DNA from 3 places in the Thauera sinica genome. Region 3 is predicted to be linked to each of the others. Evidence: predicted binding sites of a transcription regulator. Region 3 holds the regulator's gene; each other region holds the start of a gene.
What was found. The regulator sigma-54, encoded in region 3, starts transcription at its own class of promoters, with help from an activator protein. The targets are predictions, from matches to a motif close to TGGCACGCTTNCTGCTNA.

Region 1: a site for sigma-54 is predicted at 2,451-2,468, ahead of glnA (type I glutamate--ammonia ligase). Genes of this name have one in related genera too.
Region 2: a site for sigma-54 is predicted at 4,377-4,394, ahead of adh (aldehyde dehydrogenase). Genes of this name have one in related genera too.

The regions. Positions count from the first base shown of each region.
Region 1 is NZ_CP023439.1:7,637-18,063, reverse strand. It holds partial or broken gene nadA (quinolinate synthase NadA) at 1-547, opposite strand, end outside; gene CCZ27_RS00090 (rhodanese-like domain-containing protein) at 631-1,083, opposite strand; gene CCZ27_RS00085 (cation diffusion facilitator family transporter) at 1,145-2,338, shown strand; gene glnA (type I glutamate--ammonia ligase) at 2,544-3,953, shown strand; gene CCZ27_RS00075 (DUF4124 domain-containing protein) at 4,089-4,571, shown strand; gene glnL (nitrogen regulation protein NR(II)) at 4,628-5,704, shown strand; gene ntrC (nitrogen regulation protein NR(I)) at 5,744-7,189, shown strand; gene CCZ27_RS00060 (biotin--[acetyl-CoA-carboxylase] ligase) at 7,284-8,111, shown strand; gene CCZ27_RS00055 (type III pantothenate kinase) at 8,108-8,836, shown strand; gene CCZ27_RS00050 (TrpB-like pyridoxal phosphate-dependent enzyme) at 8,870-10,234, shown strand; gene CCZ27_RS00045 (SPOR domain-containing protein) at 10,254-10,427, shown strand, end outside.
Region 2 is NZ_CP023439.1:1,060,150-1,070,576, forward strand. It holds gene purL (phosphoribosylformylglycinamidine synthase) at 1-934, shown strand, start outside; gene dksA (RNA polymerase-binding protein DksA) at 984-1,418, opposite strand; gene CCZ27_RS04630 (transporter) at 1,739-2,620, opposite strand; gene CCZ27_RS04635 (substrate-binding periplasmic protein) at 2,679-3,536, opposite strand; gene pedF (cytochrome c-550 PedF) at 3,526-3,963, opposite strand; gene adh (aldehyde dehydrogenase) at 4,450-5,970, shown strand; gene CCZ27_RS04650 (DUF779 domain-containing protein) at 6,059-6,439, shown strand; gene CCZ27_RS04655 (sigma-54-dependent Fis family transcriptional regulator) at 6,637-8,649, shown strand; gene gltX (glutamate--tRNA ligase) at 8,810-10,222, shown strand.
Region 3 is NZ_CP023439.1:3,851,139-3,861,565, reverse strand. It holds gene hprK (HPr(Ser) kinase/phosphatase) at 1-813, opposite strand, end outside; gene ptsN (PTS IIA-like nitrogen regulatory protein PtsN) at 782-1,267, opposite strand; gene hpf (ribosome hibernation-promoting factor, HPF/YfiA family) at 1,399-1,722, opposite strand; gene CCZ27_RS16845 (RNA polymerase factor sigma-54) at 1,740-3,194, opposite strand; gene lptB (LPS export ABC transporter ATP-binding protein) at 3,208-3,930, opposite strand; gene recX (recombination regulator RecX) at 3,917-4,366, opposite strand; gene recA (recombinase RecA) at 4,390-5,424, opposite strand; gene CCZ27_RS16825 (CinA family protein) at 5,558-6,046, opposite strand; gene CCZ27_RS16820 (phosphatidylglycerophosphatase A family protein) at 6,043-6,525, opposite strand; gene thiL (thiamine-phosphate kinase) at 6,564-7,523, opposite strand; gene ubiT (ubiquinone anaerobic biosynthesis accessory factor UbiT) at 7,640-8,179, opposite strand; gene CCZ27_RS16805 (U32 family peptidase) at 8,295-9,191, opposite strand; gene ubiU (ubiquinone anaerobic biosynthesis protein UbiU) at 9,256-10,260, opposite strand; gene CCZ27_RS16795 (high affinity choline transporter 1) at 10,357-10,427, opposite strand, start outside.

The sequences.
Region 1 (10,427 bases), 1.3 Mb from region 3:
CCAGGTGCTGGTCGGGGAAGAACAGCACCTTCTCTCGCTTCGAGAACGCCCAGTCGAGGATGGCGGGCGCATTGGTCGATGTGCACACGATACCGCCGTGCTCGCCGCAGAAGGCTTTCAGGTCGGCCGCCGAGTTGATGTAGGTGACCGGCGTGATCAGCGCGTCGGGCGCATCGAGCACCTCGGCCAGTTCGCGCCAGCAGCGCTCGACCTTGGCCAGGCTGGCCATGTCGGCCATCGAACAGCCGGCCGCGAGGTCGGGCAGGATGGCGATCTGGCTCGGCTTCGACAGGATGTCGGCGACTTCGGCCATGAAGTGCACGCCGCAGAAGACGATGTACTCGGCGTCGGTCTGCGAGGCGAGGCGGGCGAGCTTGAGCGAGTCACCGGTGAGGTCGGCATGCTGATAGACGTCGGCGCGCTGGTAGTGGTGGCACAGCAGCACCGCCTTGTCGCCCAGGCGCGCACGCGCGGCGCGGATGCGTTCCTGCGCGTCGGCGTCGGCGAGCACGTTGAAGCGATCGAAGCTGATGGGGGCGACTTGCATGATGCGAATTCGGTGTCCGTTGGGGAGTGATGTCGGTATCGGACCGGACCGTCTCCGCGGGGTTCCGGTCCGCGGGCCCCGGCTCAGCCCTGGTGCCAGGGCAGGCCGGCGTGGCGCCAGCCGCCTACGCGATTGCGCTGGCCGTTGGCGTCCTTGTCGCCCTCGAAGCCCTCGAGGACGTTGTAGCAGTTGCTGTAGCCGGCCGCGCAGGCAGTTCGCGCGGCCGCATCCGAACGCCCGCCGGAACGGCACAGGAACAGCACCAGCGCTTCGGGGTCGACCTGGTGCCTGAGCTGGGCGATGAAATTGGGGTTGGGCTGGCCGCCGGGATAGGTCTGCCATTCGATCTCGACCGTGCCGGGCACGCGCCCCACCCAGTCCCATTCGGCGCGCGTGCGCACGTCCACGAGCCGGGCGCCGGGCGCCAGTTGCAGAACCTGCCAGGACTCCGCCGGCGTCAGCGCGCCCTGGTAAGGCAGGTCGAGGGTGCTGGCACGCCGATGCGCGAGCGCCAGCAGGTCGGAGAGGGTTCCCATGCGTGCATCCGGCTAGAATTCTGAACGTACGAAGTATAGCGCCTGATCCGCAGCCCCCGACATGCCCTCCGCCGCCCCCCGTCCGCCCCTCAGTCTGCGCAAGGCCGCGCCGCCCGACGAGAACGCGGCCCGCGGCCGGGGCATCCAGCGCGTGGCGATCGTCGCGCTGGCGATCAATGCCGCACTGACCGTCGGGCAGATCGTGATCGGCCTGTTCGCCGGCGCCTTCAGCCTGGTCGCCGATGCGGCGCATACCCTGTCCGACCTCGTCACCGACGTGCTCGTGCTGGTGGCGGGCCGCCACAGTTCGAGCCCTGCGGATCTGCAGCACCCCTACGGCCACGCCCGCGTCGAAACGGTCACGTCGCTGCTGCTCGGCCTGGTGCTGGGCGGGGTGGGCTTCGGCTTCCTGTGGAGTTCCGGAGTCCGCCTGCAGCACATGGACCAGTTGCCCGCGCTCCATCCCGCGGCCCTGGCCATGGCCGTGCTCACGCTGGCGGCCAAGGAAGGCATGTTCCGCTACATCCTGGCCTCGGCGCGGCGCCTCCAGGCGCCGATACTGGAGACGAACGCCTGGCATGCGCGCTCGGATGCGGCCTCGTCGCTGGTCGTGGCGGCCGGCATCGGCGGCAGCCTCGCCGGCTATCCCTTCCTCGAACCGCTTGCGGCGGCGATCGTCGGCTTCCTGATCGTGCACATGGGCTTCCGGTTCGCGCTCAAGGCGGTGCGCGAACTGATCGACACCGGCCTGTCCGAGGAGGAACTCGCGCGGCTCCGGCGCACCATCCTCGACACGCCGGGCGTCGTCAATCTGCACGACATGCGTACCCGCCGCATGGCCAACCGCGTGCTGTGCGATGCGCACGTCCAGGTCGAGCCCAGGCTGACGGTGTCCGAAGGCCACCGCGTGTCCGACTCGGTGTACGCCCGCGTGCGCACCGCGCACCCCGAGGTGCAGGACATCCTCGTGCATATCGACCCCGAGGACGATGCCAACCTGCAAGGGACGCCGCCGGGGGTTCCGCCCGGGCGCGCGGAGGTGCTCGCCACGGTGGCGGACCTGCTGGGGCCGCCGGGGCCGAAGCCGAAGCGGGTGCAGATCCACTACCTGGGGGATCGCATCGACGTCGAAGTGCTGCTCCCCGCCTCCGTGCCCGACGAGCGTCTGCACGCACTCAATCGGCGCATCGAGGAATGGCTCGGCACGCATCCCGCCTATCGCTCGATGTCCTTTTTCGTGCAGATCGCACCATAACGGTGCATTCACCTTTCCGAATGAAACCATTCTGGTGCATGGCATCATCCTGCGGCGCGACCCCTGCGGGCTTTCCCCTTATGGCACAATGAATTTCTTGTGCAGGACGTCTTGGCATGGTTGATGCTTTACCCTGCCCACCGGAATTTGACGCCGCAACCGACCGATTTTCAGCAGACACCGCCTCATCTCACCAGGAGTGAATATGAACGCTCAAGACGTCATGAAGATGATCCAGGAGAACGAAGTCCGCTTCGTCGACCTGCGCTTTACCGACACCCACGGCAAGGAACACCACGTCGGCCTGCCGATTTCGGCGTTCGAGGAAGAGCATTTCGAGCACGGCCACCCGTTCGACGGTTCGTCGATCGCCGGCTGGAAGGGCATCCAGGCGTCCGACATGGTCCTGATGCCCGAAGCGACCACCGCCTACATCGACCCGTTCTTCGACGAAACCACGCTGGTGCTGACCTGCGACGTCATCGAACCGTCCGACGGCAAGGGCTACGATCGCGATCCGCGCTCGATCGCCAAGCGCGCCGAAGCCTATCTGAAGAGCACCGGCATCGGCGACACCGCCTTCTTCGGACCCGAACCCGAGTTCTTCATCTTCGACTCGGTCGAGTGGTCGGTCGACATGTCGGGCGTCTATAGCAAGGTCATCTCGGAAGAGGCCGCCTGGTCCACCGCCGACAAGTTCGAAGGCGGCAACTACGGCCACCGTCCGCGCGTGAAGGGCGGCTACTTCCCGGTGCCGCCGGTCGACAGCCTGAACGACGTGCGTGCCGCCATGGTGCTCGCGCTCGAAGCCTGCGGCGTGCCGGTCGAAGTGCATCACCACGAAGTGGCCAACGCCGGCCAGTGCGAGATCGGCACCAGGTTCAACACGCTGACCAAGCGCGCCGACTGGACCCAGGTCCTGAAGTACATCGTGCACAACGTCGCCCACCAGTACGGCAAGACGGCGACCTTCATGCCCAAGCCCATCGTCGGCGACAACGGCTCGGGCATGCACGTTCACCAGTCGATCTGGAAGGACGGCCAGAACCTGTTCGCGGGCAACGGCTACGCCGGCCTGTCGGAACTGGCGCTGTACTACATCGGCGGCATCATCAAGCATGCGCGCGCGCTGAACGCGATCACCAACCCCGGCACGAACTCGTACAAGCGCCTGGTGCCGCACTACGAAGCGCCGACCAAGCTGGCCTATTCCGCCCGCAACCGCTCGGCCTCGATCCGCATCCCCTACACCGGCAACCCGAAGGGCCGCCGCATCGAGGCGCGCTTCCCGGACCCCCTGGCCAACCCCTACCTCGCCTTCTCGGCGCTGCTGATGGCGGGCCTGGACGGCATCCAGAACAAGATCCACCCGGGCGATCCGGCCGACAAGAACCTGTACGACCTGCCGCCGGAAGAAGACGCGCTGATCCCGACCGTGTGCACCAGCCTCGACCAGGCGCTGGAGTACCTCGACAAGGATCGCGAGTTCCTGACCCGCGGCGGCGTGTTCTCGAACGACTTCATCGACGCCTACATCGCGCTGAAGTCCGAGGACGTCAATCGCCTGCGCATCACCACCCACCCGGTGGAATTCGACATGTACTACAGCCTGTAAGCGGCGGCAGTACCTTGTCATGGAGGGGGACGGGCATTGCCCGTCCCTTTTTTATCGGGTCTAATCCCTGCTCAGTCCTGCAGCAACCGGCGCGAACCGCGCGGGGCGCGGGGCGCGACTCTTCCGGACAAGGTCATGAGACAGCTTCGCCCTCTCACGCTCATCCTCGCCCTGTGTGCCGCACCGCTCGCGCAGGCCGAAATCTACAAGTGCGTCGATGCCGAGGGCCGCACGACCTACACCAACGATCGCAGCGCCGCCCGCGGCTGCAAGGCCATCCAGCAGGACCTGCCGGTCACCTCGGTCCCGGGGCCGGCCCGAGCGCCCGGCTCGGGCGCTTCATCCGGCCCCTCGCCAAGTACCTTCCCGCGCGTCAGCCCCAATGACCAGCGCGCCCGCGACGACACCCGCCGCCAGGTGCTCGAGAAGGAACTCGCCACGGAGGAAGCCGGGCTCGCCGAAGCGCAGAAGCAGCTCGCCGAGCAGGAAGCGGTACGGATGGGCGACGAGCGCAACTACCAGAGGGTGCTCGACCGCCTGCAGCCCTACAAGGACAAGGTCGAACTGCACAAGCGCAACGTCGAGGCGCTGCAGCGGGAAATCGCCAACCTGCGCTGAGCTGGCAGCCTGGCGCGCATCTTGCGTATGCGTTGGCAGCTATCCTGGAAGCGCCCATGGCCCCCACAACGCACCGAGTCCACCACCCCGCGTCCGGCGCCTTCGCCGGGCTGGAACTGCTGTCGTCCGCCGTCGTGCTGGTGGATGAACGGCTGATCATCCGCTACCTGAACCCCGGCGCCGAGAACCTGTTCGCGATCAGCCACCGCAAGCTCGTCGGCACGCCCCTGACGCGCCTGCTGGGAGAGCCGCCGGGGCTGGGTGCCGCGCTGGAGCGCGCCCTGCGCACCAACTGGAGCTACACCGGGCAGGACCTGAAGATCCCCCGCAACGACGGCGAGGCCATCCACCTGGACTGCACGGTGAGCCCGATCGAGGCTGCCGACGTGCGCCTGCTGCTGGAGTTCCGCCCGATTGATGCCCAGTTGCGCGTCGCCCGCGAGGAACAACTGCTACAGCAGCAGCAGGCCAACCGCGCACTGATCCGCAACCTCGCGCACGAGATCAAGAACCCCCTCGGCGGCATCCGCGGCTCGGCACAACTGCTGGAACGCGAACTCGACGACCCGCAGTTGCGCGAATACACCGAGGTCATCATCGCCGAGGCCGACCGCCTGCAGGACCTGATGAACCGCCTGCTGAACTCGCATTCGATGATGCGGCCGGCGCCGCTCAACATCCACGATGTGCTTGAACGCGTGCGCCGCCTGACGCTGGCCGAATTCCCCGATCTCGACGTGCGCCGCGACTACGACACCAGCCTGCCGGAGATCACCGCCGACCGCGAGCAGCTCATCCAGGCCATCCTCAACATCGTGCGCAACGCCGCGCAGGCGCTCGCGGGCAAGGGCGAGATCCGGCTGCGCACCCGCGTCGCCCGCCAGGTCACGCTCGCCAAGCGCCGCTACAAGCTGGCACTGGAATTGCAAGTGGTCGACAACGGCCCCGGCATCCCGGAGGAGATCCGCGACAAGATCTTCTATCCGCTGGTCTCGGGGCGTGATGGCGGTAGCGGGCTGGGCCTGTCGCTGGCGCAGAGCTTCATAGAGCAGCACCAGGGCATGATCGAGGTGGAGAGCCGTCCGGGGCGCACCTGCTTCACCATCCTGCTACCGATTTCAGATCGCGCGTGAGCGTTCGCCGCCGCGTCGCACCAGAACAGTGCATAAGAAATGAATACCGTCTGGATCGTTGATGACGACCGCTCCATCCGCTGGGTGCTGGAAAAGGCACTCGGCCGGGAGGACATTCCCTACCGCAGCTTCAGCTCGGCGAACGAGGCGCTGGAAGCGCTCGCCCACGCCGCACCGCCGCCGGCCGTGCTGATCTCCGACATCCGCATGCCGGGCGAATCCGGGCTGGTGCTGCTGCAGCGCGTGAAGTCCGCGCATCCGCAACTGCCGGTCATCATCATGACGGCCTATTCGGATCTCGACAGCGCGGTCGCCGCGTTTCAGGGCGGCGCCTTCGAGTACCTGCCCAAGCCCTTCGACGTGGATCAGGCGGTGGCACTCGTTCGGCGCGCACTCGAGGAAGGCGTGCACCAAAACGGTGCACCCGAGGATACGGCCCTGGCGCCGGAGATCCTCGGCCATGCGCCGGCGATGCAGGAGGTATTCCGCGCCATCGGCCGGCTGTCGCAGTCCCATGCCACGGTGCTGATCAACGGCGAGTCGGGCACCGGCAAGGAACTCGTGGCACGTGCGCTGCACCGCCACAGTCCGCGGCGGGACGCCTCCTTCATCGCCATCAACACCGCCGCCATCCCGCGCGACCTGCTCGAATCGGAGCTGTTCGGCCACGAACGCGGCGCCTTCACCGGCGCCGCCGCGCAGCGCCGCGGCCGCTTCGAGCAGGCCGACGGCGGCACGCTGTTCCTCGACGAGATCGGCGACATGCCCGCGGAGCTGCAGACGCGCCTGCTGCGCGTGCTGTCCGACGGCAACTTCTACCGCGTCGGCGGCCAGCAGCCGATCCGCGCCAACGTGCGGGTGATCGCCGCCACCCACCAGGATCTCGAGGAACGCGTGCGCCTGGGCCTGTTCCGCGAAGACCTCTTCCACCGCCTGAACGTCATCCGCCTGCGCCTGCCGCCTCTGCGCGAACGCCCGGAGGACATCCCCGTACTGGTGCGCCACTTCCTGCAGCGCAGCGCGCAGGAACTCGGCGTCGAACGCAAGCGCATCTCGGACGCCGCGATCGGCTACCTGCAAGGTCTGTCCTTCCCGGGCAACGTCCGCCAACTGGAAAACCTGTGCCACTGGCTCACGGTGATGGCGCCGGGCCAGGTCGTCGAGATCGCCGACCTGCCGCCCGAGATGCGCGACCAGCCGGCGCGCGAAACCCCGACGCGATGGACGGACGACCTCGGGCTCGAAGCCGACCGGCTGATCGCCACCGCGCCGGGCGAGGTCTTCGCCCGCCTCGAACGCGAGTTCGAAACCACGCTGATCCGCCGCGCGCTGGCCGCCACCGGCGGGCGCCGCATCGACGCCGCGCAGCTCCTGGGCATCGGCCGCAACACCATCAGCCGCAAGATCCAGGAACTCGGCATGGAAGAGGAACGCGGCGCGCGCGGCGGCGAACACCGCCACGACGAGGCCGAGCCCGAGCACTGATCCCGGGCGTGGCATGCTGTGCCGGCCCTGCTCGTGCAAGAGCAGGACGTTGACGGATAATGCATCCCTTGTCCGCCGCCCGGAAGTGCACATCGTGCCGCCCACCACGTCCATCGACCACACCGCCGAACTCTCGGCGCTGAACGCCGCGCTCGGCGCGCACGCGTCCGCTTTCGCCGTGGAGTGGATCGCTGCCTGCGAGTCCTCCAACACCGAACTGCTCGGCCGTGATCTGCCCGGCGACGAGCGCCTGCACGTGCTGGTCGTGGACCGGCAGCTTGCCGGCCGCGGGCGCCGCGGGCGCGAGTGGCAGTCCTTCGACGGCGGCAGCCTGACCTTTTCGGTGCAGTGGCGCCTCCCGCCGGCCGGCACTGCGCCGCAGGGGCTGTCGCTCGTCGTCGGCCTGGCCGTCGCCCGCGCGCTGGAGGATTCCGGCGTGTCGGGGGTGCAGCTCAAGTGGCCCAACGACGTGCTGGTGCACGGCCGCAAGATCGCCGGCATCCTGATCGAACTCGTCGCCCGCCAGGGGCGGACGGCGGCGGCGGTGATCGGCATCGGCATCAACCTGCGGCTGCCGGAAGGCGTACGCATTCCGGGCCAGGCGGCGGTCACCGACCTGAGGCACGAACTCGGCGATGGGGCGCCGGATCGCGCCGGCCTGCTGGCGGCCATTCTCAGCCAGTTGCGTGGACTGCTCGAAACCTATGCCGCCGCCGGCTTCGGCGCACTGCGCGGCGCGTGGGAACAGCGCAACGCCTTCGCCGACCTGCCGGTGCGCATCAGCGGCGATGCCGGCTCGGCGTGCGGCGCCTGCATCGGCGTCGACGACGACGGCGCGCTGCTGCTGCATACCGAACAGGGCGCGCGCCGCATCCTGTCGGGCGACGTGTCTCTGCGGCCGATGCCGGGAGGGCAGGCGTGATCCTGCTCGTCGATGCCGGAAACACCCGCGTGAAATGGCGCCTGGTCGGCGCCGACGCCGCCACCCCCCGCGCCGAGGGCGCCTGCACGCACGACGAGATCGAACGGCTGGGCGCCCCGCTCGCCCGCTACGCACCGATCACCCGCATCGTCGGCACCAACGTCGCCGGCCCCGCCGTCGCCGGGCACTTCGCCGCGCTGGCGCAAGCCTGGGGAGTAGTGCCGGAGTGGGTCACGCCGACGGCAAGCTGCGCCGGCGTGACCAACCGCTACGACGATCCGGCGCAACTCGGCGCCGATCGCTGGGCGGCACTGATCGGCGCGCGCCGGCTGCATGCGGGCGACTGTCTGGTGGTCAGCGCCGGCACGGCGACGACGGTGGACCTGCTCACCGCCGACGGCTGCTTCGAGGGCGGGCTGATCCTGCCCGGAGTGGAACTGATGCAACGCGCGCTCGCCAGCGGCACGGCGCAGTTGCCGCTGACCGAAGGACACTTCGCGCCGGCGCCGCGCTGCACCGCCGATGCCATACGCTCCGGTTGCCTGCAGGCGCAGGCCGGAGCGGTGGAGCGCATGTTCCGCCAGATCGCCGACCGCCCCGATCCGCTGTGCCTGCTCGCCGGCGGCGCGGCCGACGCGTTCGCCCCGCTTCTCGGGTTGCCGCTGCGGCGCGTCGACAGCCTGGTACTGCCGGGGCTGCAGGCCATCGTCAGCAGCCGCTGCTGAAAGATCACCACACCGAAGAAAGGGAGAAAGACCATGGAAGCCACCCGCATCCTGCTCGACGCCACCGACATTCCGACCCACTGGTACAACGTCGTCGCCGACCTGCCGACGCCGCCGGCGCCGCCCCTGGGGGCGGACGGCAAGCTCGTCACGCCCGAGCAGATGGGCGCCATCTTCCCCGGCGCCATCCTCGAACAGGAGATGAGCGCCGCGCGCTGGATTCCGATCCCCGAAGAAGTGCGCGAAATCTACCGACTGTGGCGGCCGAGCCCGCTGGTGCGCGCGGTGCGCCTGGAGCAGGCGCTCGGCACGCCGGCACGGATCTTCTTCAAGTACGAAGGCGTGTCGCCGGCCGGCTCGCACAAGCCGAACTCGGCCGTGCCGCAGGCTTTCTACAACAGACAGGCGGGCATCAAGCGCCTCACCACCGAGACCGGCGCCGGCCAGTGGGGCTCGTCGATCTCGTTCGCCGGGCAGATGTTCGGGCTGGAAGTGCGCGTCTACATGGTCAAGGTCAGCTACGACCAGAAGCCTTACCGCCGCCTGATGATGCAGACCTGGGGCGCCGAAGTGCATCCCAGCCCGTCGCCGCTCACCGAGACCGGCCGCCGGCTGCTGGCCGAGAATCCGGACAACGAAGGCTCGCTCGGCATCGCGATCTCGGAAGCGGTGGAAGAAGCCGCCGGCCGTGCCGATACCAACTACACGCTGGGTTCGGTGCTGAACCACGTGGTGCTGCACCAGAGCATCATCGGCCTCGAGGCAAAGAAGCAGTTCGACAAGGTGGGCCTCTATCCGGACATCGTGATCGGGCCCTGCGGCGGCGGTTCGAGCTTCGGCGGCATCGCCTTCCCCTTCCTCGCCGACCGCGCCGCTGGCGATGCGCGCGCGCAGAACCTGCGCTGCATCGCGGTCGAACCGACTTCGTGCCCCACGCTGACCAAGGGCCAGTATGCCTACGACTTCGGCGACGCCTCCGGCTACACGCCGCTGATGAAGATGTACACGCTGGGGCACGACTTCATGCCGCCGGGCATCCATGCCGGCGGCCTGCGCTACCACGGGGACTCGCCGCTGGTGTCGCAACTGCTGCATGCGGGCCTGATCGAAGCCTCGGCGGTGCAGCAGCTCGCCACCTTCGAGGCCGGCGTGCAGTTCGCGCGCGCCGAGGGCATCATCCCGGCGCCGGAGTCGTGCCACGCGATCCGCCAGGCGATCGACGAAGCGCTGCAGTGCAAAGCGACCGGCGAGGCCAAGACCATCCTCTTCAACCTCACCGGCCACGGCCATTTCGACATGAGTTCGTACGAGCGCTACTTCAGCGGCAAGCTCGAAAACTACGACTATCCGGCCGACGCGGTGGCGGCCTCGCTCGCCCACCTGCCCAAGGTCGGCTGATCGCGGTTAAGCTCTCGCCATGACGACGCTGCGCTTCCTGTTCATCCTGCTGGTCGTGCTCAACGCACTCGCCTTCGCGGCCATCAAGGGCTGGCTGGGCAGCGCAGCACCCGGCGGAGAACCGGAGCGCATCAGCAACCAGCTTCGTCCCGAGCAGATCCGCCTCGGGGCCGCCGGGATGGAAGAAGCGGCC
Region 2 (10,427 bases), 2.4 Mb from region 3:
GTCCGAAACCGGCTACCGCATCGCCCGCCTGCGCGACGACGCCGACAGCGTGCAGCAGGAATTCGATGGCCTGGCCGATGCGGCCGACCCCGGCCTGTCGGTGTCGCTGTCCTTCGACGCCACCGAGGACGTCGCCGCGCCCTTCATCGCCACCGGTGCGCGTCCGCAGGTCGCGGTGCTGCGCGAGCAGGGCGTGAATTCGCAGGTCGAGATGGCCGCCGCCTTCGAGCGCGCCGGCTTCGCCCCGGTGGACGTCCATATGTCCGACCTGCAGTCCGGGCGCATCGGCCTGGCCGGTTTCCACGGCCTGGCGGCCTGCGGCGGCTTTTCCTACGGCGACGTGCTCGGCGCGGGGCAGGGCTGGGCGAAGTCCATCCTGTTCAACCCCGGGCTGCGTGCCGAATTCGAGGCATTCTTCCGCCGCGGCGACACGTTCGCGCTGGGTGTCTGCAATGGCTGCCAGATGATGGCGCACCTCGCCCCCATCATCCCCGGCGCCGAGGCATGGCCGACCTTCCACCGCAACCGCAGCGAGCAGTTCGAGGCGCGCTTCGCGATGGTCGAGGTGGTCGACAGCCCGTCCATCCTGTTCCGCGGCATGGCCGGCAGCCGCATGCCCATCGTCGTCAGCCACGGCGAAGGCCGCGCGGTGTTCGCACGGGAAGCCGACCGCGCCGGCGCGCTGCTCGCGCTGCGCCACGTGGACAACTACGGCAGGCCAACCGAGGCGTATCCGAAGAACCCCAATGGCTCGCCGGACGGCGTCACCGGCTTCACCACCGCCGACGGCCGCTTCACGATCATGATGCCGCACCCGGAGCGCACCGCCCGCACCCTGCAGATGTCGTGGGCGCCGCAGTGGCTGGTCGACGAGAGCCCGGATGCCTCGCCCTGGCTGCGCATGTTCCGCAACGCGCGGGTCTGGCTCGGCTGAGCCGGGCGGGCGCGCCCCGGCGGCGATGCGGGGCGGGCGTCGGCGGGCGTCAGCCGCCCATCATGCGGCGGCGGCGCTCGTGGAGTTCCTGGGCCTCGATGCTGTAGGTGGCGGTCGGCCGCGCCAGCAGGCGGGCGATGCCGATCGGCTCGCCGCTTTCCTCGCACCAGCCGTAGCTGCCGTTGTCGATGCGCGTGATGGCTTCGTCGATCTTGTGCAGCAGCTTGCGTTCGCGGTCGCGCACGCGCAGTTCGAGGGTGTGGTCTTCTTCCAGCGAGGCGCGGTCCGCCGGGTCGGCCGGGGATTCGAATTCCTGCAGATGCAGCGTCGTCCGGTGCGCCGAGTCCAGCAGCGCATCGCGCTCGCGCAGCAAGAGCGCCCGGAAAAAGGCGAGCTGCCGCGGCGACATGTAGTCATCTTCCGGCGCGGCCAGCAGTTCGGCTTCGGTCGGCAGCCTGTCAGGCGTCAGCAACTTCCCTGTCATGGTGTTTCTCCTCGGGTCACTGTGTGTTGAGGATCGCCGCGAAGGACGATGTGTCGTGGGCGGGGAGCGACTCCCGCCACGATACACGCCTAAGCCGGCGCCGGATACGGGGGCGGTCCGCGCCTCCGCCCGGCCGCCGCATCCTCTCCGTCTTCCATGACATTCGTTGCTGCGGGCCGGGCAGAATGCGGAAGGCGCCATTCCCACGGGGCGCTGCCGGCCGGCTGCCGTTTCCCGCAGGCTGGCGGGGCGCGCCCGCAGCGGGGCGGAATGCGCGAAAGGGGCCGAAGCCCCTTTCGCGTTCCTGCGCCGGGAAGTCCTCAGAACACTTTGAGCAGGCGCAGATTCACGCGGCTGTCTTCCTTCGGACCGTTGTCCACCGAGATGTCCTTGCCGACGTTGGCGATCAACTGGACGGTGGGCTCGACGAACCAGGCCGCGCCGATGGTGAATTTCGAGCGGTTGCTCTCGTCGTCCTGCCGCACGCCGCCGAGCTTGGTCTCGCCGCCCCAGTGGCGCGACAGGCTGGCGCGCAGGTCGAGCGCGTCGGTGACGTGGTAGCGCAGCCAGGCCTGCGCCTGATAGCTCACCGCCTGCTTGAGCGTGTCGCCGGCGGCGTTCGCCTTCTTGTTGTCGCCGTGGATCGTGGCATCGGCGACGAGGTCGATGGTGAATTTGTCCGACAGCCGGTTGATGTAGCCGGCCTGCAGGATGTGGCTGTAGCGGTCGGCGCCGATGTTGAGGGCGCGGTCGCGGTCGTAGTTGCCGGTCGGCGTCGACAGGAAATAGGTGAAGCCGAAGTATTCCCCCTTCTGCGGATCGTTCTTCAGCCACAGGGTGGCGCCGAGCAGAGTGTCGCCCAGGCCGCCGGGGCTGTTGACGCCGGCGTCCGCCAGGGCGCCGCGGGTGTCGATGTCGACATAGGGCACGATGATCTGCGGGTCGATGATGTAGTCGCCGATCTTCGTGAAATGCACGTAGCGCAGCAGCGCGGCGTCGGTGCGCAGGCTGCCGGCGCCCTTGCGCCCGTCCGCATACAGGTGGTCGACCTCGGCGTGCTGGTAGTAGAGCAGGGCGAGGTTGGTGCCCTCGGGCAGGGCGGTGTAGTCGCCGGCGTCCACGTCGAGCGCGCTGGCGGCGCCGGATGCGCACAATGCGGCGAGGGCGGCGGCGAGGTGGGTATGGCGGATCTGTCTTGTCATCGTTTTGTCTCCTCGAGCGGTGGTGGGTGTGGCTGCTGCGGTTGAAACGGGTCGCGCTTCAGGGCGCGGTCAGGCTCAGGCCCTGTTCGGCGAACAGGCGGGCGACGGCGCCGGAGCGCTGCAGCTCGCCCAGGGCACGGCCGAGCGCTTCGGCCAGGGGCGTGGCTTCTGCCTTCACCGCCATGCCGAGCGGCCACTGGGCGACGCGCAGTTCGGGCAGGGCGAGGCGGTCCAGCGCGTAGCGGCCGGAGCCGGCGAGGGCGGCCTGCAGTTCGGTATGCGTGCCGAGCACGGCGGCGATCTCGCCGCGCTCGAGGGCCTCGACGGCGAGCGCGGGCGTGCGGAAGTGGCGTACGTTGCCGCGCAGGCGGCCGTTCAGCACCTGCATCAGGAAGTCGCTGGCATGGCTGTCGACTTCGGCGCCGATCAGCTCACGGGTGAAGACTTCCAGCCCGGCCGCGGCCGAGCCGGCCACCGGCGGCAGGCGCGCCGGGTCGCGCGCCACCGCCATGGTCTCGAGGTGATAGGGGCCGAAGATCGCCACCTTGTCGTTCTGCGCGGCGAAGCGGGCGTCGACCGGCACGTGCAGCATCACGTCGGCGGGGCGGGTGCCGAGGTAGTGGCCGCGCCAGACCATGTTGCGCAGGTCGTCGCTCATGTCCTCGCCCGGCTGGAACTCGACGAACTCGGCGCGCAGGCCGAGCTTGTCGGCGAGCGCCTTGCCCAGCGCGACGTCGACGCCCTTGCCCTTGTACGAGTAGGGCGGGAAGTCGGCATACACCGCGATGCGCAGCGCGCCGGGCTGCTGCGTTTCGGGCGGGCCGCCGGCGGCGATGGCGCGGGCGGCGCCGGGCAGGGCGGCCTGGGCGAGCAGCGCGCCGGCGCCCAGCAGCAGGCGGCGGCGCTCAGTCCACATGGACGGTCTCCAGCCAGGCGCGGATGGCCCACATCGCTTCCTGGGTCAGCGTGCCTTCGAAGGGCGGCATGTAGACCGCGCCGTTGCGGGTCACGCCGTTGCGGATGCGCTGGATGAAGTATTCGTCGCCGTCGTCGCCGGTGGGCAGCAGGCGCAGGTCGGGGGCGATGCCGCCGGACACGGCGCCGATGCCGTGACAGCGGGCGCAGTTCTGGTTGAAGGCCGAACTGCCGATGCGGATCGCGTCTTCGTTCTTGCGGTAGGGGTTCTTTTCCAACCAGCCGCCGCCGACCGGCTTGAGCACCGAGGTGTCGACCGCCTGCGGCGTGACGTCGCCATGGGCCTGCGCGTGGCCGGCGGCTGCACCCAGCGCCGCGGCGAGGGCGGCCGAGCGCAGGGTGTGGGCGAGAGTCTCCTTGTTCATCATGTCTTCCACCTTTTTCCGTCGAGTGATGTGGGCGGCGGCGCGCCTGGATGCTTCGGGCAGGCGGCGGCGCCGGTGCGCAGGCCGAGTGCAAGCGGTGTGCCATTCGTGCGGCGGCGACGGCGGCGATGTGGGCGAATCCCGCTGCGGGCGGCGCTTTCGCGCCCGATCGCGGAGGGTCGGCGGTGCTGCCCGGCGGCGATCGCGCCTGCTCCAAAATTGGCGTATGTTCGTGGAGCAGTACCTGCTCGGGCAGCGAAAGGAGCAGTCATGGAGCAGATCGGCCGGCGTTCTGCCCGTTGCTCCGCCCGATGCGCCGCATGTGTTGCAATGTGGAGTGCTCCAGCGCGGGTACAGGGATTTTTGGAGCACCGTCCTTCGTTCCAAGTATTTGAATGGACGAATAAATTATTCTTTGGCACGGCTTCTGCTGACGAGAGGAGTGCGGCGGCAGGACGCCCCGAACGCCATCAAACCAGGAGACACACCATGCTCTACGCAATGCCCGGCCAGGCCGAAGCCAAGGTCCAGTACAAGAACCGTTACGAGAACTTCATCGGCGGCAAATGGGTGGCGCCGGTCAAGGGGGAATACTTCGACGTGGTCACCCCGATCTCCGGGCAGGTCTACACCCGGGTCGCACGCTCGACCGCCGAGGACATCGAACTCGCCCTCGATGCCGCCCATGCCGCCTTCCCCGCCTGGGGCAAGACCTCGCCGGCCGAACGCGCGAACCTCCTGCTGAAGATCGCCGACCGCATCGAGCAGAACCTCGAACTGCTCGCCTATGCCGAGACGGTGGACAACGGCAAGGCGATCCGCGAGACGCTCAATGCCGACATCCCGCTGGCGGTCGATCACTTCCGCTACTTCGCCGGCTGCCTGCGTGCGCAGGAAGGCAGCATTTCCGAGATCGACGAGAACACCGTCGCCTACCACTTCCACGAGCCGCTCGGCGTGGTGGGCCAGATCATCCCGTGGAACTTCCCCATCCTGATGGCAGCCTGGAAGCTGGCGCCCGCCATCGGCGCCGGCAACTGCGTGGTGCTGAAGCCGGCCGAATCGACGCCGGTCTCCATCCTCGTCCTGGCCGAGCTGATCGCCGACCTGCTGCCGCCGGGCGTGCTGAACGTGGTCAACGGCTTCGGCCGCGAAGCCGGCCTGCCGCTCGCCACCAGCAAGCGCATCGCCAAGATCGCCTTCACCGGCTCGACCTCGACCGGCCGCGTGATCGCCCAGGCCGCGGCCAACAACCTCATTCCGGCCACGCTCGAACTGGGCGGCAAGTCGCCCAACGTCTTCTTCGCCGACGTGATGGACAAGGACGACGCCTTCCTCGACAAGGCCATCGAAGGCCTGGTGCTGTTCGCCTTCAACCAGGGCGAGGTATGCACCTGCCCGTCGCGCGCACTGATCCAGGAATCGATCTACGACCGCTTCATCGAGCGTGTGCTCGAGCGCGTCGCCGCCATCAAGCAGGGCCACCCGCTCGACACCGGCACGATGATGGGCGCGCAGGCTTCGCGCGAGCAGATGAGCAAGATCCAGTCCTACCTCGACCTGGGCCGGCAGGAAGGCGCCCAGTGCCTCATCGGCGGCGACCGTGCCCAGCTCGGCGGCGAACTGGCCGACGGCTACTACATCCAGCCGACGCTGTTCAAGGGCCACAACAAGATGCGCATCTTCCAGGAGGAAATCTTCGGGCCGGTGCTGGCGGTGACCACCTTCAAGGACGAGGCCGAGGCGCTGTCCATCGCCAACGACACGCTCTACGGCCTGGGTGCGGGCGTGTGGAGCCGCAACGGCAACGTCGCCTACCGCATGGGCCGCGCCATCCAGGCCGGCCGCGTATGGACCAACTGCTACCACGCCTATCCGGCGCATGCGGCCTTCGGCGGCTACAAGGAATCCGGCATCGGCCGCGAAACGCACAAGGTCATGCTGGACCACTACCAGCAGACCAAGAACCTGCTCGTGAGCTACGCCGAGAACAAGCTCGGCTTTTTCTGAGCGACGTGTCTTCTCTCCCCTTGCCCGTTCCCGGGCAATTCGCCGGGGGCGGGCAACCGCCCCCGTTTTTTCCTTTCCGGAGGGGAACATGGTCGACCGCGTCATCGCCACGCCGGCCGCGCTGGAGCTGATCGCTTCGCTGAAGGCGCAATACGGGCCGGACCTGATCTTCCACCAGTCCGGCGGCTGCTGCGACAACAGCGCCGCCAACTGCTATCTGCCCACCGACCTGACGATCGGCGCCTACGACGTGCGCCTCGGCGACATCGGCGGCGTGCCGTTCTACATCAGCGCATCCCAGTACGAGTACTGGAGGCACACGCAGTTGATCATCGACGTCGTCGACGGCCAGGGCGGCACCTTTTCGCTGGAGGGCAATACCGGCAAGGCTTTCCACACCCGTTCCAGGCTGTTCGACGATGACGAGATGGCGGCGGTCGAGGCGGAGGATCGGGCGCTGGGCCGATAGCCGCTTTCTATGTGAATCTGCCGATGCCCATGGATGCGCGATTTCCGCTGTCCGGATGGCAAGAGTTTTGCTTTAATTCCGACGAGAAGCCGGATGCTCCACCCATGGAGCAATCCGGCCCCGAGGAATGCCCCGAGGGCATGGCGGTCATGCCGGAAGTACAAAAGAGCATGCCCGCCGGAGACGGAGACGAAGACATGGGCCAGACCCTGGCACGCAGTGAGCAGGCGGCGGAGCTTGCCACGCTGCGCCGGCAGTTTTTCGAGATGGGCGATGTACCGGAAAGAGGCTTGCCCGAACCGGTGATCCGTTCCTGGCGCCGCTGCCGCCGCGACGGGCTGGACGAGCGCGCTTCGAGCCGCATCGACAACGTCAACCGCTGCGAATTCTCCGTCGCGCGCGAGCGCAGCGGCCTGCTGCTGAGCCACGCCAGCGGCGTGATGGAACACCTCTACGAGCAGATCCGTTCGTCCGGCAGCATGGTGGTGCTCGCCGATGCGGACGGCCTCATCCTGCATGCGCTGGGCGACCCGGGCTTCGTCGATCGCGCCGGCCGCGTCGCGCTGCAGCCCGGCGCCGACTGGAGCGAGCGCCAGCGCGGCACCAACGCGGTGGGCTCGGCACTGGTCGAGCGCAGGCCGATCGAGATCTTCGGCGCCGAGCACTACATGGAACGCAACAGCATCCTGACCTGCAGCGCCGCGCCCATCTTCGATGCGCGCGGCGAGATGCTCGGCGTCCTCGACATCTCGGGCGACCATCGCAGCTACCAGCCGCACACCCTGGGCCTGGCGCGGGTCGGCGTGCGGCTGCTGGAGCGCAGCCTGTTCGAGAGCGAGCACGCGCGCCACATGCTGTTCGCCTTCCATTCCCGCGCCGAGGGCGTGGGCGGACTGCAGGAGGGCCTGCTGGCGGTGTCGGCCGACGGCGAGATCGTCGGCGCCGACCGCCAGGCGCGTGCGCTGCTGGGCATCGCCGACGCCCACCGCAGCGGCTTCGGCGGCTTCGGCAACCTGTTCCGCACTTCCTTCGGCGCCGCGATGGACCGCGCCGCGCGCGACCCGATGGGCCTGCTCGAGCTCGAACTGCGCGCCGGCGGCACGGTGTTCGCGCGGCCGCGGGCGAGCCTGGCCTGGTATGCGGCCACTCCGGTGCGCGGCGCAGCGCGCGCACCGCGCCGCGCCGGCGACGAGGCCGCGCGCCGGCCGTCCAGCCCCGGCGCCATCACGCTCGAAAGCCTCGCCACCGGCGATGCCACGCTGCAGTTCGCGCTCGACCGCGCCGGCAAGGTGGTGGGCAAGAACATCCCGCTGCTGATCCAGGGCGAGTCCGGCGTCGGCAAGGAACTGCTGGCGCAGGCTTGCCACAACAGCGGCCCGCGCGCCAGCGGCCCGTTCGTGGCGCTCAACTGCGCCGCGATACCCGAGAACCTGATCGAATCCGAACTGTTCGGCTATACCGGTGGCGCCTTCACCGGCGCCCGGCGCGAGGGCGCGGTCGGACGCATCCAGCAGGCGCACGGCGGCACGCTGTTCCTCGACGAGATCGGCGACATGCCGCTGGCGATGCAGGCGCGGCTGCTGCGCGTACTGCAGGAGCGCCGCGTGCTGCCGATCGGCGCCAGCGAGGCGGTGCCGGTGGACATCGCGCTGGTCTGCGCCACCCACCGCGTGCTGAGCGAAGCGGTGAAGGCCGGCCAGTTCCGCGAGGACCTGTACTACCGCGTCAACGGCCTCACCGTGCATCTGCCGCCGCTGCGCGAACGTTCCGACATCCGCCGCATCGTCGAAAAGCTGATCGACGAGGAAGCGACCGACCGTCCGCCGGGCAGCGTCCGCGTGGGCGGGGACGTGATGCGCTTCATCGAGGGCTATCCCTGGCCGGGCAACATCCGCCAGTTGCAGAACGTGCTGCGCGTGGCGCTGGCCCTGCTCGACGACGACGAGGACGAGATCCGCCCGAACCACCTGCCCGAGGAGATCTTCAGCGGCGACGCGCCGGTGCATGACAAGCGGCACGCGCCGGCGCCGGCGCCGCCGGCTTCGGCAGAGGCGGCACCGCCGCCGCGCCGCGGCCGCCGGCTGAAGGAAGTGCAGGCCGACGTGATCCAGCGCGCGCTGGAAGAAGCCGGCGGCAATGTCTCGGCCGCGGCGCGGCAACTGGGCATCAGCCGCAACACGCTGTACCGGAAGCTGGGCTACAAGTTCTAGGTGAAACAGCCCCCGCGCTCGCTTCGTTCGCTGCCCCCGAGGGGCGCTCAGCGGCCGGGCGCCACCGGGATGCGGCGGGCGGCCCGGCACGGCCGCGCTTAGCTTCGGAACGGCCGATCGCTTAGAATCGCGCCTTTCCCGAGAAACACGCACAAGCCCCATGTCCGCCAGCCCCGCCTCCCGCCCCGTCCGCACCCGCTTCGCGCCCAGCCCCACCGGCTACCTGCACATCGGCGGCGCGCGCACGGCGCTGTTTTCCTGGGCCTTCGCCCGTCGCCACGGCGGCACCTTCATCCTGCGCATCGAAGACACCGACGTTGCCCGCTCCACGCCCGAGGCGGTGCAGGCGATCATCGACGGCATGAACTGGCTCGGCCTCGAGGAGGACGAGGGGCCGTACTACCAGATGCGGCGCATGGACCGCTACAAGGAAGTGATCCGGCAGATGCTCGCGGCCGGCACCGCCTATCACTGCTACACCTCGCCCGAGGAACTCGACCGCCTCCGCGAGGAGCAGCGCGCCCGCGGCGAGAAGCCGCGCTACGACGGACGCTGGCGCCCCGAGTCCGGCAAGACGCTGCCCGCGCCGCCCGCCGGCGTGCAGCCGGTGGTGCGCTTCCGCAACCCGCCCGACGGCGCGGTGGCCTGGGACGACCTGGTGAAAGGCCGCATCGAGATCTCGAACGCCGAACTGGACGACTTCATCATCGCCCGCGCCGACGGTACGCCCACCTACAACTTCTGCGTGGTGGTGGACGACTGGGACATGCGCATCAGCCACGTCATCCGCGGCGACGACCATGTGAACAACACGCCGCGGCAGATCAACGTGTTGCGCGCCCTGGGCGCCGAGGTGCCGCTGTATGCCCACCTGTCGATGATCCTCGGCGACGACGGCACCAAGCTGTCGAAGCGCCACGGCGCGGTCAGCGTCATGCAGTACCACGAAGACGGCTACCTGCCCGAGGCGGTGGTCAACTACCTCGCGCGCCTGGGCTGGAGCCACGGCGACGACGAGATCTTCAGCCGCGAGCAGTTCGTCGAGTGGTTCGACCTCGACCACATCACGCCGTCGGCCGCGCAGTTCAACACCGAAAAGCTGAACTGGCTCAACGCCCAGTACATCAAGAAGGCCGACGACGCCTACCTGGCCGCCGAAATGGCCAACCGGCTGGCGCATCGCGGCGTGAATCCGGAAACCGGCCCCGAGCTGGAAGCGGTGGCCGCCCTCTACAAGGACCGGGCGGCCAGCCTCAACGAACTGGCCGATGCCGCCGAGCTGTTCTGTGCCGACGTGCATCCGGCGCCGGAAGTGATCGCCCAGCATCTGACGGATGCCGCCAAGGCCGCACTGGCCAGCCTGCGCACGCGATTCGAACAGGCGGCCTGGGACAAGGCGGCGCTGACGCAGGCGATCAAGGACACGATGGCCGAGCATGGCCTGAAGATGCCGCAGGTCGCGATTCCGCTGCGGGTGGCGGTGCTCGGCGTACCGCAGACGCCCGCCATCGACGCCGTGCTCGAGGTGCTCGGGCGCGAGCGCGTGCTGGCGAGACTGGCGCGCCATCTCTGAGCCCATCCGCCGTCCCCATGGCCCGGGACGGCGCGACCTCTCCGCCGAGTCGATCGTCCGCCGTACGTCGGCAACCGGCGCCCGACCGAGGCTGCTTCGGGGCTGAACCACGGCCGGCGCATCGGCTGCTCGGCCTTCATCGACCCGATCCCGGCGGGTAGCGCGGGATTGATGCCTGCGGCGGGCTCGGACGAGCCGTCGGGCA
Region 3 (10,427 bases):
CCCGGCCGCCACCGGCAGCACCACCCGCTGTACCCGGACGCCGAGGATGGCCTGGCTTTCGTGCTGCATCGGCAGGCGCAAAGGGTCGTTGGTGCCGGGCTGGCGTCGCTCGAGATGGGTGATCAGGCGCAGGCGCATCTTGCGCCGGCACGCGGTTTCGCCGAACACGGTGCGGATGTTGACGATCCCCAGGCCGCGGACCTCGATGAAGTCCTGCAGCATCTCCGGGCAGCGCCCCTCGAGGACGGTCGGTCCGATGCGCGAGAATTCCACCACGTCGTCGGCCACCAGACCGTGGCCGCGGGAGATCAGTTCGAGCGCCAGTTCGGACTTGCCCGCCCCCGAGTCGCCGGTGATCAGCACGCCGACGCCGAGCACGTCCATGAAGACGCCGTGCAGCGAGATGCGCTCGGCGAGCCTGCGCGACAGGAACAGCCTCAGGTGGTCGATGACGCTGGCCGAAGGCTGCGGCGTGGTGAGCAGGGGCACGTCGTGCGAGCGGCAGGCGGCGAGCACGGAAGGCGGCGGCTCGCAGCCATCGGCGACGATGATCGCCGGCGGCCGCGCCGAGAGGATCTCATTGAGGTGGTGGGCGACCTTGTCGTCGGGCTGGCGCTGCGCCCAGGCCAGTTCGGCGGTGCCGAGGATCTGCAGGCGCGTCGGATGGATCAGGTTCAGGTGGCCGACGAGGTCGGCGCCCCAGATGGCCTCGTCACCGACCGAGAGCTGGGCATCAAGGCTGCCGCTGACGCGGCTGAGCTGGAGGCGTTCTCGCTGTGCCTCAAACAGTTGCGCTACGCTGATCTGCCGCATCGGGGCCCCAGTTTGCGAACAGCGCGTGCAGGGCCGCCGTATCCGCCGCATTCAGCAACGACTCGCGGAAACCGCGGTCGCTGAACATCTGCGCCAGTTCGGACAGCAGTTGCAGATGCGTTTCGTTGGCCTGCTCCGGCACCAGCAGCACGAAGATCAGGTTGACCGGGCGTCCGTCCGGCGCATCGAACTGGACGGGCGCGGCAAGCCGCAGGAAAGCGCCGGCGGCTTCCTTCAGCCCCTTGATGCGGCCATGCGGGATGGCGACGCCCTGGCCGAGCCCGGTGGAGCCCAGCCGTTCGCGGGCGAACAGGCTGTCGAACACCGTGCTGCGGGCGATGCCCTGATTGTTCTCGAACAGCAGTCCCGCCTGCTCGAAAACGCGCTTCTTGCTGCTCGCGTCGAGATCGGCGACCACATTGGACAGCGGCAGTAGTCGGGAAATGAGGCTCATGTCGGGGGCGTGTGCCGTTTCGCGGAAACGGGGCGCGGCTGTGCGGGATGGTGGCTCGGGGTGAGGGTGGCGCGTGCGGAAAACGCGCCGATTATACGCTCACCCCGGAAGGAGGGCGGAAACCCGCCGCCTCAGGCTTCGGGGCTCTGATGCTTGAGCGCGTCGTGGTTGTGGTCGCTCTGCTTCTGCTTGTACTTCTGGACCTGGCGGTCGAGCTTGTCGGCCATCGAATCGATCGCCGCGTACATGTCGTTGTCGTCGCTCTCGACGAAGATGTCCTTGCCGCGCACGTGCACGGTGACTTCCGCTTTCTGCTTCAGCTTCTCGACCGACAGAATGACGCTCACGCTGGTGACGTTGTCGAAGTGGCGGACGACGCGGTCCAGCTTGGTGGACACGTATTCGCGGATGGCCGGAGTGACTTCGACGTGACGTCCGGTGATGTTCAGATTCATGGCAACTCCTCTTGTTATCAAAGCGTTTTGCGCAGACTGACCGGCGGGATATTGAGGGATTCGCGATACTTGGCGATCGTCCGCCGTGCGACCACGATACCCTGCTGGCCCAATAGATCGGCAATCCTGGCGTCCGACAAGGGTTTTTTCCTGTCCTCGGCCTCCACCAACTGGCGAATCAGCGCGCGAATCGCAGTGGAGGATGCCGCACCGCCGGTGTCGGTGGAGACGTGACTGCCGAAGAAATACTTGAGTTCGAACACACCGCGCGGCGTCGCCATGTACTTCTGCGTCGTCACGCGCGAAACGGTGGATTCGTGCAGCTCGAGCTGGTCCGCGATCTCCCGGAGGGTGAGTGGCCGCATTGCCACGTCCCCATGATCGAAGAACTGCCGCTGCTGGTCAACGATCGCCTGTGACACGCGCAGGATGGTGTCGAAGCGCTGCTGGACGTTCTTGATCAGCCAGCGCGCCTCCTGCAACTGGCCCGTCAGTCCGCCGCCCTGGCCGCGGTGCTGCTGCAGGATGCTGGCGTAGAGCTGGTTGATGCGCAGGCGCGGCATCGCCTCCGGGTTGAGCGACACCGTCCAGCGGTTGCGCACCTTGCGCACCACCACGTCGGGCAGCACGTAGCGCGTTTCCTCGGCGGAGTGCTGCGAGCCGGGGTGGGGGTCGAGCCGGCCGATCAGCGCCTGGGCGGCGCGCAGGGCGTCGTCGTCGCAGCCGGTGAGCCGCTTGAGCTTGGCGAAGTTGCGCTCGGCGAGCAGTTCGAGGTGCCTGTCGACGATCTCCAGCGCGAGGTTGCGGTCGGGCGAGGGCGGCTGGGCGCGCAACTGCAGCGACAGGCATTCCTGCGGCGTGCGCGCGCCGATGCCGGCCGGTTCCAGGTTCTGCACGTGGCGCAGGGCGATCGTGAGTTCGTCGAGATCGATCTCGAGTTCGGCCGGCAGCAGCTCCAGCAGATCCTCCAGCGTCTGGTGCAGGTAGCCGTCGTCGTCGAGCGCCTCGATGATGAAGCGCACGAGCGCGCGGTCGCGGTCGCTGAGCGGCGACAGCGCCACCTGCAGGTCGAGGTGGTCGCGCAGCGAGATGCCGGCGGCCTGGAATTCCTGGTAATCGACGTCGTCGTCGTCGCGGTTGGACGGGCTGCCGTTGCCGACGCTGGACCAGTCCATGCCTTCGTCGAGGCCGGCGGCGGACTCGCCCTCGCTGCGCGTGTCGCCGCCTTCGCGGCTGTCGGATGCCTCGTTGCCGCGGTCGGTTGCCGCCGTGGTGCTGCCGGGGGCCGGCGGAGGCGGTGCGAACTCGCTGCCGTCGCCTTCCTCGCGCTCCAGCATGGGGTTCTCGAGCAGGAAGCGCTCGATCTCCTGGTTGAGCTCGAGCGTGGACAACTGCAGCAGCTTGATCGACTGCTGCAACTGCGGCGTGAGCGTCAGGTGCTGGGAAAGCTTGAGCTGGAGACTGGGTTTCATGGACGAGCAGGGTTCAGAGGCGGAAATGCTCGCCGAGATAGACCTGGCGAACCTGTTCGTTGGCGATGATCTCGGCCGGCCGGCCGCTGGCGAGCACGCGTCCCTCGCTGATGATGTAGGCGCGATCGCAGATGCCGAGGGTCTCGCGCACGTTGTGGTCGGTGATGAGTACGCCGATGCCGCGCTCCTTGAGGAAGCGGATGATCTTCTGGATGTCGAGCACCGCGATCGGGTCCACGCCGGCGAAGGGCTCGTCGAGCAGGATCAGGCGCGGGTTGGTCGCCAGCGCGCGCGCGATCTCGCAGCGCCGGCGTTCCCCGCCCGACAGCGACACCGCGGTGTTGTCGCGCAGGTGGGCGATGCCCAGTTCCTCGAGCAGTTCGTCGAGCCGCGTTTCGATCTGCTCGCGTGCCAGCCCCTGCAGTTCCAGCACCGCGCGGATGTTCTCCGCCACGGTGAGCTTGCGGAACACGCTCATCTCCTGCGGCAGGTAGGACAGGCCGAGGCGGGCGCGGGCGTGGATCGGGCGATGGGTCAGCGCGCTGTCGTCGAGCAGGATCTCGCCGCCGTCGGCGCGCACCAGGCCCACGATCATGTAGAAGCAGGTGGTCTTGCCGGCGCCGTTGGGGCCGAGCAGGCCGACGACTTCGCCGGCGTCGACGTCGAAGCCGACGTCGTGCACGACGGTGCGCGCCTTGTAGCGCTTTTGCAGGCCGGTGACCTTAAGCAGACTCATCGGGTTGCTCTTTCAGCAGCTTGCGGATCACCTCCGCCGCGAAGCCGCGGGTTTGCAGGAAGCGCGCCTGGCGAGCCCATTCGCGCGCATCGGCCGGCGCCGTGCCGAACTTCGTGCGCCATACGGCACGGGCGCGTTCGAGTTCCGATTCTACGCACTCGGCGGCAAGCGCCGCGTCGACCAGTTCGCGCTCCACGCCACGCCGCGCCAGTTCGTTGCGCAGGCGCGCCGTGCCGAAGCGGCCCGCCTTGCCGCGCACCCAGGCTTCGGCGAAGCGCCGGTCGGACTGCAGGCCAAGCTCGCCCATGCGTGCGACCACCTCGGCGACTTCCTCGGCGCTGCCGTGGCCGGCCAGCTTGCGCGCCAGTTCGGCGCGCGAGTGGTCGCGCTGCGCAAGGTAGCGCAGCGCGCGCTCGCGCAGGGTGGTTTCGCTCATGCCGGGCCCCGCGGGCGGCGGGCTCAGGTGGAGGCAGTCGCGGCCACGGCCGCGACCGGCTGCATCTCGGGCAGGCCGACCGCGACGCGCACCTTGTTCTCGATCTCGCGCGCCAGCGCCGGGTTGGCGCGCAGGAACTCGCGCGAGTTGTCCTTGCCCTGGCCGATCTTGTCGCCGTTGTAGGCATACCAGGCGCCGGACTTGTCGACGATCTTGTGTTCCACGCCGAGGTCGATGATCTCGCCTTCGCGCGAGATGCCCTCGCCGTACAGGATGTCGAAGTGCGCCTCCTTGAACGGCGGCGACACCTTGTTCTTGACGACCTTCACGCGGGTTTCCGAGCCGATCACCTCGTCGCCCTTCTTGATCGTGCCGGTGCGGCGGATGTCCATGCGCACCGAGGCGTAGAACTTGAGCGCGTTGCCGCCGGTGGTGGTCTCGGGGCTGCCGAACATCACGCCGATCTTCATGCGGATCTGGTTGATGAAGATCACCAGCGTGTTGGTGCGCTTGATGCTGGCGGTGAGCTTGCGCAGGGCCTGCGACATCAGGCGGGCCTGCAGGCCGGGCAACTGGTCGCCCATCTCGCCCTCGATCTCAGCCTTGGGCGTGAGCGCGGCGACCGAGTCGATGACGATGATGTCGATGCCGCCCGAGCGTACCAGCATGTCGGCGATCTCGAGCGCCTGTTCGCCGGTGTCGGGCTGCGAGATCAGCAGGTCCTCGATGTTGACGCCGAGCTTTTCGGCATAGACGACGTCGAGCGCATGCTCGGCGTCGATGAAGGCGGCGGTGCCGCCGAGCTTCTGCATCTCGGCGATGACCTGCAGCGTCAGCGTGGTCTTGCCGGAGGATTCGGGGCCGTAGATCTCGACCACGCGGCCGCGCGGCAGGCCGCCGAGGCCGAGCGCGATGTCGAGCCCGAGCGAGCCGGTGGAAACGGTCTGGATGTCGCGCTCGACGTTGCCGTCGCCCATGCGCATGATCGAACCCTTGCCGAACTGCTTCTCGATCTGGGAGAGCGCGGCGGCGAGCGCCTTGGCCTTGTTGTCGTCCATGAGAGTCTTTCCTGAGTGATGTCCGGATTATGGCACAGAGATTGCAGGGATGTTGTCGCGGCTCCCTGACGGCGGCAGTGTAGTAGCTGTTTATTTTTACAGCAATGCCGCCCGACGAGCGGCGCCGCGCTGCTCAGCCGGCGAACCGGATCAGTTCGCGCAGCGCGTGCTCCACCGTCTGTCGCCGCACCGCTTCGCGGTCGCCGCCGAAATGCATCGTGACCGCCTGCGGTGCCGCGCCGCGCCGCGCCCAGGCCAGGCACACCATGCCCACCGGCTTCTCCGTGCTGCCGCCGCCGGGGCCGGCCACGCCGGAGACGGCGACCGCCACCTGGGCGCGGCTGCGGGCCAGCGCACCGGCCGCCATCTCGCGCACCGTCTGCTCGCTGACCGCGCCGTGCACCGCGAGTGTGGCCGGCGACACGCCGAGCATGTCCATCTTGGCCTCGTTGGAGTAGGTGACGAAGCCGCGGTCGAACCAGCCCGAACTGCCCGCGGTGGCGGTGACGGCTTCGGCGATCCAGCCGCCGGTGCAGGATTCTGCGGTGGCGAGCATCCAGCCGCGCGCGGCCAGCGCCTGGCCGAGCGCCGCGGACAGGGCGTCGAGCGCGGCCGTCATCATGGCCGGAACGCCGCGACGAGGACGGCGAGCGCCAGCAGCGTATAGCCGGCGGCGATGAGGTCGTCGAGCATCACGCCGAAGCCGCCCTTCAGCGCGCGGTCGGCCCAGCGCACCGGCGGCGGCTTGACGATGTCGAAGAAGCGGAACAGCGCCACCGCGACGGCCTGCCACAGCAGAGTCTTGGGCGCGAACACCAGCACCAGCCAGGTCGCGACCATCTCGTCCCAGACGATGCCGCCATGGTCCGGCACGCCGAGCGCGCGGCCGGTGCGCTCGGCGGCGAGGATGCCGGCCGCGAACAGGCTGGCGAGCAGCGCGAGGAAGACGAACTCCGACAGCGGCGTGCGGATCAGCGGATATAGCAGCCACGCCAGCAGCGTGCCCATCGTCCCCGGCGCCCAGGGCGACAGGCCCGAGCCGAAGCCGAGCGAGATGAAGTGGGCGGGGTGGCTCAGCATGAAGCGGGCGGTGGGGTGCATGGGCAGGATCGCGGATGGGCGTTGGAATGGGTGCGGCGCTAGCCGAAGTGATCGTAGCCCGTGGCGGGGCTTGCCTGCAGCGTGCCGTCGGCCTCGCGCAGCAGCAGCGCGCCGGACTGGTCGGTGAGGGTGCCGATGCGGTGCAGCGGCAGGCCCAGGCGTGCGCCGATGGCCTGCACCGCCTCGCGCCGCGCGGGCGGGGCGGCGAACAGCAGCTCGTAGTCGTCGCCGCCCGACAGCAGGCAGCGCCGCGCGAGCGCGGCATCGGCGCCGGTGGCGAGCAGCGCGGCGAACGGCAGCGCCGCGGTATCGACGACGGCGCCCGTGCCGGAGCGCTCCAGGATGTGGCCGAGGTCGCCGAGCAGCCCGTCGGAGACGTCCAGCATCGCGCTGGCCACGCCGCGCAGCGCCAGGCCGAGCGCGGTGCGGGGCCGCGGTTTGTGCAGGGCGTCGAGGCAGCGCTGCAGGCCGTCCGCGGCGAGCGCGGCGTCGCCGCGCAGCGCCGCCAGGCCGAGCGCCGCCAGGCCGGGCTGGCCCGACACCCACAGTTCGTCGCCCGCGCGGCCGCCGCCGCGGGTGACGGCCTCGCCCGTCGGCACCTCGCCGATGAGGGTCACCGTCATGTTGAGCGGTCCGCAGGTGGTGTCGCCGCCGACGAGGTCCACGCCGTGGGCGCGCGCGCAGTCGAACAGGCCGCCGGCGAACGCGGCGATCCACCCCTCGTCGGCCGCCGGCAGCGCGATCGCGAGCAAGGCCCAGCGCGGTTCGGCGCCCATCGCCGCGATATCCGACACATTCACGGCGAGCGTCTTCCAGCCCAGCAGGGCGGGGTCGGCATCGGCGAAGAAATGTGTGCCGGCGACCAGCATGTCGGTCGACACCGCGAGCTGCATGCCGGGCCGCGGCCGCATCAGCGCGGCATCGTCGCCGACGGCGAGGTCGCAGTGCGCGGCCGCGCGGTCGAAGTGGCGCCGGATCAGGTCGAATTCCGAAGGCATGGCTGGGCGTGGCGGCGAGCGGGAAGTCCCGGGGGGCGCAAGCTTACCGCAGTGCCGGGGCGCGGGCACGGTCGAGCGCGCGCCGACACCGCGCGCGAGCCTTCCGGCGCCGGATCTCAGCCTTGCCGCTGGCCGCCCAGCCTGGCCTTCAGCGCATCCCAGTCGATCGCGTCGAGCGTGTTCTTCACCAGCAGGCCGAGGTCGGTGTCGCCTTCCATGCGCAGGCGGCGGCTGAAGAACAGGGTGTCGGGGTCTTCCTCGCGCAGCGCCAGCGCGAGGTAGTCGCGGGCGGTGGCCGAGACGACCAGGTCGGGCTTCGTACCGGCGGCCGGCGCGACGCGGCGGAAGCCCCGGCCGGCAAGGGTGAAGTCCAGCCTCAGGCCGGCGTCGAGCACGCGCATCTGCAGATGGCGGCCGGTGAGCGGCGACAGCGTGTCGCGCGGCAGGACGCGGTCGAGCGCGAGGTTGAGCGCCAGCGTCAGCGCCTGGGTGGGCGGCTGCTGCGGCAGGTGCGCCACCAGCCGGGCGACCGGTCCGGGCACGGTGAAGTCGGGAATGCGCAGGTTCTGCAGGCGTTCGCCGATGCGCCGGCGCAGGCTGCCGGGCAGCAGTTCGGCCAGGCTAGGCGGGCGGGGCAGGGTGGGCAATGCAGGCATGTTCGATCTCCGGTCTTGCGCGCGACGGGGCGCGGGCGTGTGTCGATTTCCGTTCCCGGCTGCGGGCGGACGTCTCCGGCGCGCGCGCTTTCCGTCGCGGGGGCCGGCCGGCGCATCACGCTCCGACGTATTGTTCGACCCCGGCGCGGCCGTGCCAGAAGCCGTTGCACGGCGCCTCCACCATCAGCGCGCGGCTGTCGGCCAGGGCCTGGGCGGGGCTGAGCGTGCCGTCGAGCGTGGCGCGGAAGAGGCCGGCGATGGCGTGCGTATGCGCGCCCTGCGGGCTGATGCGCAGGACTTCGGCCTTGCCCCGCACGTCGCCGAGGTCGCCGAGCAGGTTATGCACCCGCGCCGATTGCGTCTGCACGCCGTTCAGGGTCAGGAAGGGTTCGCCTTCGCGCGTGCGCAGCGTGATGCCGTCGGTGATGGCCAGGCAGCGGAACTCGCAGGTGTCCTTCTGCAGGTTGAAGTGGCGCGCGGTGAAGCAGCGCGCCGAGTGCGCCAGCGGCAGCCGGCCGTAGGCGAACACCTCGGTCTCGAGCGGTGCGGCCAGCGCCGCGCGCACCTCGGCCAGCGCCGTCCCGGAAACCTCGGGGGCGACCGCCCAGCGCGTGGCGCCGGCGTCGATCATCAACTGCAGCGTGGCCGGGTTGAAGATGTTCAGCGTGGGGCCGGCGACCCAGTTGCGCACGCCCGCCTCGCCGAGCAGGCGGACCGCGCCCATGTCGTTGGCTTCGATGCGGAACCCGGTCTGGCGCACGATGCGGCGCAGCGTCTTGAGGTCCGATTCGGATTCGATCAGGCCCTGGGTGCTCATCACCACTTCCTTGCCGGCGGCGGCGAGCACCCTGCCGACCTCGAGCCAGTCTTCCAGCCGGAGTTCGTGGCGGCGCGAGCATACGGTCTCGCCGAGATACACGCTATCGACCGGACTGTCGGCCATGTCGGCATAGAAATCGAGCACGCTCTGGTGCGGCCAGTAGTAGAGCAGGGGGCCGAGGGCGAGTTTCATCGCAAGAATCTCAAGCAAGAGGGGGCGGCGTGACCACGGCAGGCGCCGGCATTTCCGGCCGGGCTCACTTCCACGGCCGGTAGTAGGCGCCCAGCGTGTGGCTCTGGCCTTCGGACACCTTGTTCAGCTCGGCCATCCACGCCGGCGCCACCTGGAAGGCGTCCGGCGCCGCGTGCAGCCGGTCCAGCGCCGCGCGCCACACCTTCGTCACCTGGGCGACGTAGGCGGGGCTGCGCTGGCGGCCCTCGATCTTGATCGCGCGGATGCCGATGCGGGCCAGCTCGGGCAGCAGTTCCAGGGTGTTGAGGCTGGTGGGTTCTTCCAGCGCGTAGTAGGTCTCGTCGTTGACCTCGAAGCGGCCCTTGCACAGCGTCGGGTAGCCGGCGCGCTCGCCGTCGGCGAAGCGGTCGATCAGGATGCCGTTCAGGCGCGTCTCCATGCCGCGCGGCGTGTCTTCCCAGCGCACGTGCCGGCCCGGCGAGCAGGCGCCGTTGCAGTTGGGGGATTCGCCGGTGGCGTAGGCCGACAGGGCGCAGCGGCCTTCCACCATGACGCACAGGCCGCCGAAGCCGAACACCTCGATCTCCGCCGCGGTGTTGGCGACGACGTGCTCGACCTGGGCCAGCGACAGCACCCGCGGCAGCACCGCGCGCTGGATGCCGAAGCGCTCGCGGTAGAAGTCGATCGCCTCGTAGCTGGTGGCCGAGCCCTGCACCGACAGATGCAGGCGCAGGCCGGGGTGGGTCTTCGCCGCATAGGCCATCAGGCCGGGATCGGCGAGGATCACCGCGTCGACGCCGAAGTCGGCGGCGCGGTCGATCGCCGCCGTCCACGACGGCCAGTTCGCCGCCTGCGGATAGGTGTTGAGCGCCAGCAGGACCTTGCGGCCGCGCGCATGGGCGTAGGCGATGCCTTCGCGCACCTGCGCCGGCTCGAAGTTGAGGCCGCTGAAGTTGCGCGCGTTGGTGGCGTCCTTGAAGCCGAGATAGACGCAGTCGGCGCCCTGGTCCACGGCCGTCTTGAGGGCGGGCAGGCTTCCCGCGGGGCAGACGAGTTCGATCCGGTTCATGTATTCCCGCCGAGTGCTGGGCAGGCGGCGAGAATAGCCGAGCGCTCCGCCACCGGCTTTGACACCTGTCAAAGCCGGTGGCGGTCCGGACCGCGATCAGTGTCCCGGGTGCTGCGGCTGGATCTGCAGGTGGGCGGTGTGGCCGTGGCTGGGGCGGGCGAGCTTCT